2 regions of the Lysinibacillus sp. NPDC093210 genome follow, and region 1 is predicted to be linked to the other one. Evidence: predicted binding sites of a transcription regulator. Region 1 holds the regulator's gene; the other holds the start of a gene.
The links. The regulator LexA, encoded in region 1, represses DNA repair genes until DNA is damaged. The targets are predictions, from matches to a motif close to CGAACATATGTTCG.
Positions count from the first base shown of each region.

Region 2: ACIP9C_RS05975 (carbohydrate kinase) is a predicted target of LexA. The motif match lies at 1,743-1,756, and genes of this name have one in related genera.

Region 1 is NZ_JBIVOE010000001.1:780,958-785,990, forward strand. It holds gene tkt (transketolase) at 1-703, opposite strand, end outside; gene ACIP9C_RS03910 (DUF896 domain-containing protein) at 924-1,157, opposite strand; gene ACIP9C_RS03915 (GNAT family N-acetyltransferase) at 1,341-1,862, shown strand; gene ACIP9C_RS03920 (YneB family resolvase-like protein) at 1,954-2,619, opposite strand; gene yneA (cell division suppressor protein YneA) at 2,616-2,930, opposite strand; gene lexA (transcriptional repressor LexA) at 3,106-3,723, shown strand; gene ACIP9C_RS03935 (gamma-glutamyl-gamma-aminobutyrate hydrolase family protein) at 3,761-4,483, opposite strand; gene ACIP9C_RS03940 (prepilin peptidase) at 4,496-5,033, opposite strand, start outside.
Region 2 is NZ_JBIVOE010000002.1:74,124-79,156, reverse strand. It holds gene ACIP9C_RS05985 (MarR family winged helix-turn-helix transcriptional regulator) at 1-150, opposite strand, end outside; gene ACIP9C_RS05980 (MFS transporter) at 340-1,596, shown strand; gene ACIP9C_RS05975 (carbohydrate kinase) at 1,789-2,880, shown strand; gene ACIP9C_RS05970 (pseudouridine-5'-phosphate glycosidase) at 2,884-3,798, shown strand; gene ACIP9C_RS05965 (RelA/SpoT family protein) at 4,005-5,033, shown strand, end outside.

The DNA of each region.
Region 1 (5,033 bases):
TTTTCGCTTCCTCGATTGCTTGGTTAACAGCTTCTACTTCTGTACCGTCAGCAACCTTTAAATAGTTCCAGCCATATGACTCAAAGCGTTTTTGTACGTTTTCAGAGAATGATTTTTCTAAATCACCATCTAATGAAATATCATTTGAATCGTATAATACGATTAATTTTTCAAGTTTTAAGTGACCAGCTAATGAAATCGCTTCAGCTGCAACACCTTCCATTAAGTCGCCATCGCCGCAAAGCGCAAATGTATAGTGATCGACAATATCATGTCCTGGTTTATTATAAGTAGCAGCTAAATGACGCTCTGCCATTGCCATACCAACTGACATGGCAATACCTTGTCCAAGAGGACCTGTAGTTGCCTCTACTCCAACAGTATGACCGTATTCTGGATGTCCTGGAGTTAATGAATCCCATTGACGGAAGTTTTGAATTTCTTCCATTGGAAGGCCGTAACCTCCAAGGTGAAGTAGGCTATATAAAAGCATAGAGCCGTGACCTGCTGAAAGTACGAAACGATCGCGGTTATACCACTTTGGATTAGCCGGATTGTGGCGAAGTTGTTTTGTCCAAAGCGTATAAGCCATTGGCGCTGCCCCCATCGGTAAGCCTGGGTGACCTGAATTTGCTTTTTCAATTGCATCAATTGACAATGTTCGGATAGCATTAATCGCTAGTTGATCCGCATGTTGAGTCATTATGTTGTGACATCCTTTCTCGTCCTATATATTGTTCTACTACAGTTTAGTCAACATTGTCCTAGAAAACAATGCTTTTGTTATACTATTTGAGATTTATGTCATACTTTATCATCATTTTGTAACTTGCCATTTAAAATGGAAGAACTGAATGACGAATATTATCCAGCTATAACAATAGAAACCCAAAACGATCTAGTACTGGATTAAATGTGACATATTAATTTAAAAATTTATTTTTTTTCGCTTGTTTTACCTTCTCAGGTGTAACGTCATTGCCTTCTTCATCGACAACTTTAACATTTTCAATCGTATCGCGCATTGACGCTCTAAATGTATCTAAATATTCTTTGCGAAGAGAAGTACGCTCTTTCGCTTCTTCCTCTGTTAAATTGCCCGCCTTCGCTTTTGCTGCTAATTCATTAATTCGATTAATTTTTTCTTTTGATAACATTGTTACACACCTTTCAATACCTTTATCACTTCAGTATGCAAAGTATAGCATGGTTTCCCTTAAAATGCAGTTATACCAACCCTTAAAAACACTTCTTAGCCATAATTTACATGACTTCCAGATGTTAGTCGTGTATAACTAATTATACAAGGAAAAAATTTATACTTTATTGGAGGAAATAAGGTGAACATCACAACACAGCGATTACATATTCGAAAATTTGAAGCACAAGATTTGCAAGCTGTTTATAGTTATATGTCCGATAAATCGGTGATGTACTATATGCCAGAAGGTGTTTTAACTGTAGAACAGGTACAAAAATTTATAACAGATAATAGCGGGGAGCAAGCACAACATTTTGCTATTGTTTTACATGATCAGCCACAAGTCATCGGTCATCTAGTTTTCCATCCCTACTTTGGTGAACATACCTATGAAATTGGTTGGGTGTTGAATCCTGCATATTATCGTCATGGCTATGCTTCAGAAGCAGCGCACGCCCTATTAGATTATGGGTTTACCAATATGAAGCTTCATAGAATTATCGCTACATGCCAGCCCGAAAATATTGCTTCCTACCGAGTGATGGAAAAAATCGGTATGCGACGTGAAGGTTTTTTCAAAAAGTGTATACCGTTTGGTGACGACTGGTGGGATGAATACTATTACGCTATTTTACAGGAAGAATGGTCAGCTTTAATATGAAATTTATCTTGCCCTACAACAACCTACTTGGACAGTTTATTTTACAAACAGGAACGTTTTTAAGCATGAAAAAAAGATTAGCAGGGCAAAATTAATTGCCCGCTAACCTTTCTTGATGTTCTTGATACCGCCTATGTACGGTTGCCTTACTAACATCGAAGCCAAGACCTCTTAGTGTCGCAGCAATTTCCTCATAGGTAAAGCCCCGATTACGCAGCTTCACAATTTCTTCTATAGGCACTTCCTTACGCTCCTGACCATTTGGATTACCACGATTGGAAAGGTTATTTTCAGGACGATAGCCATTTTCTACTGCACGGCGCATGCCACGACGAATTTTCGCATTATGGATTTTACGTTGATATTCCTCAACAATAGCTAAAATTTCGAGCAACATCGTATCCATCTCATTCAATTGTACAGGCCCTGCATCACGCATGGAAAAAACATCTGTTTCAGTTTTTTGCAATAAATGAAGTACAGCCATTCGTGCATTACCACGTCCTAAACGTGTTTCATCTTGCACAAATAATGCTTGTATCTCGTTTTCTTTAATATAATCGAGCATTTCAAGTAATCCTTCGCGCTCAACATCATACCCACTATGCTTATCCAGAAAAACATTTTTCACATCATAGTTTTGTTCCTCAGCATATCGAAGTAATTCTTCTTGTTGACGCTCCAATGAAGAACTTTGTGTCTCTTTTTCGGTGCTCACACGGCAGTAAATTACAGCCGTTTGTTGTTTATTCATCATCTTTCACTTCTCGCAATTTCAATTGAATTGGTGGGTATCTTATTGTCACCCACTACTGGTATAACGAGTGATTTTCCAGCAACTATTTTCACGCTATGTAATTCGTTCTCGGCTTTCACAAGTTTTATCCAGTCGTCCGTACCCATTTTACCACGGTATTGCTCAGCTAACGACCATAAGCTATCGCCATGTTCAATATTAATTTCTGTGTAAGTAATGTCTCCAGGATCAGTTATAACAAGATAACCTGCAAATAGTAAAAATGCGCCTAACAAAATTGAAATATGTGTATTTTTTTTAAACCAATTCATTCATCTTATCCCCTTTTTAGAATGTTTGTTCGGAATGTATGTTCTTATAATAAAGCGAACAGACGTTTTTGTCAAACACTTTTCGAACCTATGTTTGCATAAGTGTTCGCATTCTGCTATACTATCTAGTAAGAAGATAGTAAGAAGAATGATATAAAAAAAGAGGTGAGCAATCATGAAAAAAGTTTCGAAAAGACAAGAGGATATACTAGCGTTTATCAAAGAAGAAGTACGTGCAAAAGGCTATCCGCCATCTGTACGTGAAATTGGGGAAGCAGTTGGACTTGCTTCCAGCTCAACGGTTCATGGACATTTAGCTCGTTTAGAGCAAAAGGGCTTTATTCGACGAGATCCTACTAAGCCACGTGCGATTGAAATTTTAGAGCCAGAGGATTCAATTCAAAAGCAAAGCGTCATCCATGTACCACTTGTTGGTAAGGTAACAGCTGGATCACCTATAACAGCTATCGAAAATATCGACGAATATTTCCCATTACCTGATATTTACGGTACAAGTGAAGATCAGCTATTTATGTTAGAAATCATGGGTGAATCGATGATCGAGGCGGGTATTTTTGACGGAGATTTAGTCATCGTCAAGCAAAGAGCAACAGCTGATAACGGTGATATTGTTGTTGCAATGACAGAAGAAGATGAAGCAACAGTTAAACGCTTCTTCAAGGAAAAAAATCATTTCCGCTTACAGCCAGAAAACGCTACAATGGAACCGATTATTGTAGATCAAGTTTCAATTTTAGGACAAGTAGTCGGCTTATATCGCCGTGTACATTAATGCATTCTCATACTTAGCAAACAAAAAAGAGAAGCACTCATGCTTCTCTTTTATATTTTAAGCTCTGCTCCGTGAAGGCAGCAAAGAGCTTCTCTGCAGCTAAATCTCCTACAACGGCTTGTTCTTCTGGATGCCACTGCACTGCTAAACAAAACGGGTAGTCTTCATGTACGAACGCTTCAACTAGGCCATCACTCGATTTCGCTGCAACGATTAGCTTCTCTGCTAATACATTTACAGCTTGATGGTGAAATGAATTCACAGCAATTTTTTCTTCCTCGATAATTGATTTTAACAACGTATCAGGCGTTAATTGCACATAATGTGTAGCTACACCACGAGCGGCTAGTTGCGTATGTTTCAACAGCCTACTACTATGATATTCGCTATCAACATCTTGGTATAAAGTTCCACCTAGTGCAACATTGAGTATTTGCATGCCACGGCAAATCCCGAAAATCGGCATTTTCCTTGTAAAAGCCGCATGAATTAAGGCAAGCTCCACCTTATCTCGTTCTGGATGTATTTGTCCTAGCTTCGGTAGAGGCTCCGCTCCAAATTCAAATGGATGAACATCATGACCACCAGATAATAATAAGCCATCCGTCAGCGATAAAATTTGTGCTACATCTTCCTCTACCCCTAGTGGAATAATAAGTGGAATGCCACCAGCCTCAATCACACTTTTACTATAGGCTACATTCAATCTTGACGATAAATCGTCCTCCGCAAATGCTGTAATACCAATAATCGGTTTCATCCATATACCCCCTTACCATAATCCTACATACCAATCAATGATGACATTCCCATAGTAATACACGATAATTGCAGCTAAAGCAATGGATGGTCCAAAAGGAATCGGCGTTTTTCGACCTTGTTGCCGTACTTTGAGCACGATTATCCCGACAATCATACCAATTACTGCCGCTACAAATAATGTCAATAATGTATTTATTGTACCAAGTACAAGTCCAAGTAAAAAGAATAATTTAATATCGCCACCGCCCATACCACCACGTGATACAACAGCAATACAATATAATATGCCAAAGCCAACAACGGCACCTACGATACTATCCCACCACGGTGTTAAGGGTGATAACACCCGTCCAATAGCTAATAATGGCAAAAAAAACAAAAGCACTTTATCAGGAATAAGCATATATGCGAAGTCCGATACAACGAGGATTACTAATAATGATATCAATAGTATAGCTACGATAAACTCTTTACTAAAGCCTAATTGCCAATATGAAAAGGCGAATAATACCCCTGTTAGCAACTCCATTAGCGGATAAATCCACGAA
Region 2 (5,033 bases), on a different contig from region 1:
AATATTTGCTAGCATCGAGTATTGAGTAACTTTTAAATGAGTAGGTTCAAGAGCTTTATCATATAGCTGCGTAACGGCTCTAGTCTTTTTTCTAAGATTCGCACATACGCAAATTTGAGTATAGTCAATGTCTGTGTAATTTCTCTCCATAACTAGATCTCCTTTTAGGTTTTTCGTTAAACTATATTGTACCACTAAAATGGAATTATTTTCTTGACATCTAAAATAGCGAGTCATTATTATATATGTATATACATATATTTTTAGCATACCTGTTTTCTAAATTTATTTCATATAAAAACAATCGTTTTACATTTTTCTAGAAATGTAGGTGGGGTTATGAAACGTATTCATTACAGTTGGTTTATTTTAATGATAACATTTTTTTCAATTATTGTAGCAGGCATTACCTTATCTTCATCAGGTGTTTTTATTGGTCCGTTTGAACATGAATTTGGGTGGGATCGTTCGGTAATCGCAATGTCTTTTGCCATTAGTCTTTTTTTATATGGGATTTCCGGTCCGTTTATGGCGGCATTGCTCGAAGTTCTGGGATTAAAGAAAATGATGCTAGCTGCTATGGCGATATTAATTATAGGCATATCGCTTACATTGTTAATGCAGCAAGCATGGCAATTGATTATTATTTGGGGTTTTATAATTGGTCTAGGGGCTAGTCTCTTTTTAACCGTTTTAAGTCCTTTTGTAGCGAATCATTGGTTCGAAAAAAGAAGAGGGCTCGCTTTAGGGATATTAACTGCCAGCACTGCAACAGGACAATTAGTTCTTCTCCCGATATTAGCAATGATTATCGAAAATTCTTCATGGCGATGGGCAATTGCATTAATAATGGTGTTAAGCTCCATTATGTTTATCATTATTTTGTTGTTTATGAAAAATAAACCGATGGACGTTGGGCTTCTTGCATATGGACTTGAAGAAGAAAAAGCAGAAAGTGTAGTAGAAAATAAGAAAAACCCAATTATTATTGCTTTTAATGGTTTATTCACTGCAATAAAAGTGAAAGAATTTTGGCTTTTAGCAGGTAGTTTTTTTATTTGCGGGTTATCAACAAGCGGGTTAATTGGTACCCATTTTGTATCGTATTGTATTAGTTTCGGTGTACCTTTAGTAACGGCTGCTTCGTTTCTATCATTCATGGGAATATTCAACTTAGTCGGAACAACATTATCAGGCTGGTTATCTGATCGCTTCGATAATCGTTGGTTACTATTTTGGTATTATCTTTTAAGAGGTGCTTCTTTAGTTTTACTGCCATATGCATTAATGCAGGGTTCTCTTACATTGCTCATTATTTTTACTGCGTTTTATGGATTAGATTGGATTGCAACTGTACCGCCAACTGTTAGTATCTCAAGACAAATTTTTGGCACGCAAAAAAGTGGTATTATTTATGGTTGGATTTTTGCATCCCATCAGGCAGGTGCTGCAGTAGCAGCATACGGTGGAGGTCTAATTTATAAATTTTTTAACTCGTACACATGGGCGTTTTTCTTAGCTGGTGTATTATGTGTTTTAGCTAGCTTGTTTGTCATCATCGTGAAAAAGCAATCTCCGAATAAACTAGCACATTAAAACGATGCTCCTATAGTAATGAACAGAAAGGATTGAACATAATAGTATAAACGACATGAAAAGTACAAATAGTATGCTAGGAAGTATTCTAGCGTGCTATTTTTTTGTTGTAAAACCTTATAAATAAGAGAAATGTTGACTTAATTCAAACAAAAGTTTATAATGTAAACAAATATAATAAAAGGTGATGCTATGAATGAAAGAGAACAAGCGGTACTGGCTTTAATTCGTAAAAATCCGTTTATGTCTCAGCAAGAGATGGCAGATAAGATGAATCTGTCCCGTCCAGTACTTGCAAACCTAGTGTCGAGCTTAACGAAGCAAGGGAAGATTGTTGGCCGTGCTTATATTTTACCTGAGGAAAATGAAATTATTTGTATCGGCGGAGCTAATCTCGATCGGAAATTTCATGTAAGAGGGACCGTGCAATTAGGAACTTCTAATCCTGCTAGCTCCTCATTCAGTGTAGGTGGGGTTGGTCGAAATATTGCGGAAAATTTAGGTCGACTTAATCATGAGGTGACGTTACTCACGACAGCTGGAAAGGATGCGGATTGGCAAGTAATCCAAGAAGCATCAGAATCATTTATGAATTTACGCTATGTCGAGCAGTTACCAGATGCTTCAACTGGTTCCTATACTGCGATTATGGACGAGCAAGGTGAGCTTGCATTAGCTGTTGCAAACATGGAAGTTTATGATTTATTATTGCCAAGTTTATTGAAGAAATATGAGCCAATGCTAATGAATGCAGGCTGCTTTATTATGGATTTAAACTGCCCGAAAGAAACGGTAGCTTACATCCAACAAGTAGCGATTGCGCGAGCTATTCCGTTCGTCATTGTACCCGTATCCTCGCCAAAAATGAATCGATTACCAGATACATTGCAAGGGGTTACATGGTTTATTTGTAACACAGATGAAGCAGAAACAATTGTTGGTCATAAGATTGAAAACGATGCAAACTATGAAAAAGCTATTCAAAAGCTTCTTCAATTAGGGGCCGAGCATGTCATTATTACTGCTGGTAGCAAAGGTGTCTATGCTGCATCTGAAACTAATACACCAAGTCATTTTGCTGCTAAGGCCATCACTAAAATTGAAGATGTAACTGGCGCGGGTGATGCTTTTGTAAGTGCTGTCATCCATAGTTGGTTAAGAGGACAATCATTTGAGGATTGCATTGATGCAGGCTTAACAAATGCCAAAAATACACTTGCATCCCCGTACACAGTAAGACCTGAATTATCAGAAGAATTGTTAAAAAGTGAAATGGAGGAATAACACATGAAAGAATTCATCGTATTATCAGAAGAAGTAAAAGCTGGACAAGCAAAAGGACTACCAATTGTTGCATTAGAGTCAACAATCATTTCACATGGTATGCCATATCCTCAAAACGTACAAACAGCTCGTGAGGTTGAGCAAATTATTCGTGACAACGGTGCGGTACCTGCAACGATTGCGCTAATTGACGGTAAAATTAAAATCGGTTTATCTGACGAAGAGCTTGAAATGTTTGGGAATGCACAAGGTGTTGCTAAAACTTCTCGCCGTGACCTAGGCTATTTATTAGCTACGAAAAAATTAGGCGCGACAACAGTTGCTGCAACAATGATTTGTGCTGAGCTTGCTGGCATTGAAATTTTCGTTACAGGTGGTATCGGTGGGGTGCACCGCGGTGCTGAAACAACAATGGATATTTCAGCAGACTTAGAAGAATTAGCGCAAACAAATGTAGCTGTAATTTGTGCAGGTGCTAAATCTATTTTAGATATCGGTTTAACACTAGAATATCTTGAAACAAAAGGTGTACCAGTTGTAGGATATGGTACTCCGGAGCTTCCTGCATTCTACACACGCCAAAGTGGATTTGATGTAAACTTTAAGCTTGATACACCAGAAGAAGTAGCAGCAATGTTACGTGCTAAATGGGATTTAGGCTTACAAGGTGGCGCAGTTATTGCAAATCCTATTCCAGAAGCAGAAGCACTTGAGCACGAATTCATCACTAGCATTATCGAAAAAGCGTTACAAGAAGCTGAAGAAAATGGTATTCAAGGTAAAAATGTAACACCATTCTTACTTGGCAAAGTAAAAGAATTAACTGAAGGTAAGAGCCTTGATGCAAACATCGCATTAGTGAAAAACAATGCAGTAGTTGGTGCGAAAATTGCTGTTGCCTACAACAAAGCAAACTAACTAGTAAATTATAGACTCTTTGCGAAGCTGACCTGCTTTGCGAAGGGTCTTTTTATCTATAATAATGTATTTTTCACCCATTAATACGAAGTGTTCACGATATTATCTAAACTATATGACACAGTCCCTTTACAATCGACCTCTATTTTTTATACAATTAAGTTTATATCTAATCTGAAAAATTTGACGAGCAAGGTGGACATGTTATGGCGAAAGAGCAAATTTTGACTCCTGAAGACGTTTTTGATTTAGTCAAATCCTATATGAATGAGGAAAATGTCGCATTCGTGAAAAAAGCATATGAATTGGCAAGAGATGCGCATATTGAGCAATTCCGTAGCTCTGGTGAACCGTATATTATTCACCCAGTGCAAGTTGCCGGTATTTTAGCTGAATTACAAATGGATCCAGAAACTGTGGCAGCAGGCTTTTTGCACGATGTTGTTGAAGATACGGAATTTACACGAGAAGATTTAGTCCGTGAATTCGGCGAGGAAGTTGCGGTACTTGTTGACGGAGTAACGAAGCTTGGAAAAATAAAATATTTATCGAAAGAAGCACAACAGGCGGAAAATCACCGCAAAATGTTTGTAGCAATGGCTCAAGATATTCGCGTCATCTTGATTAAGCTTGCTGACCGTCTGCACAATATGCGCACGTTAAAGCATTTACCTGCTGAAAAACAACGTCGTATTTCAAAAGAAACGCTTGAAATTTTTGCACCACTTGCACATCGTCTAGGGATTTCGACAGTAAAATGGGAGCTGGAGGATACTGCACTTCGATATTTAAATCCACAGCAATATTACCGTATTGTCAGTCTGATGAAGAAGAAACGAGATGAACGTGAGGCTTATTTAGACAATGTCATGGGGGAAATGAAATCTCAGCTTTCTGATGTCGAAATTGATGCGGATGTTTATGGTCGTCCAAAGCATATTTACAGCATATATCGTAAAATGGTGCTACAAAAAAAGCAATTTAATGAAATTTATGATTTATTAGCGATTCGTGTACTTGTTGATAGCATAAAAGATTGCTATGCAGTATTAGGAATAGTCCATACTTTATGGAAACCAATGCCTGGACGTTTTAAAGATTATATTGCAATGCCAAAGCAAAACTTATATCAATCATTGCATACGACCGTTATTGGGCCCTATGGTGACCCATTAGAAGTTCAAATTCGTACAAAAGAAATGCATAAAATTGCAGAGTACGGGATCGCTGCTCAC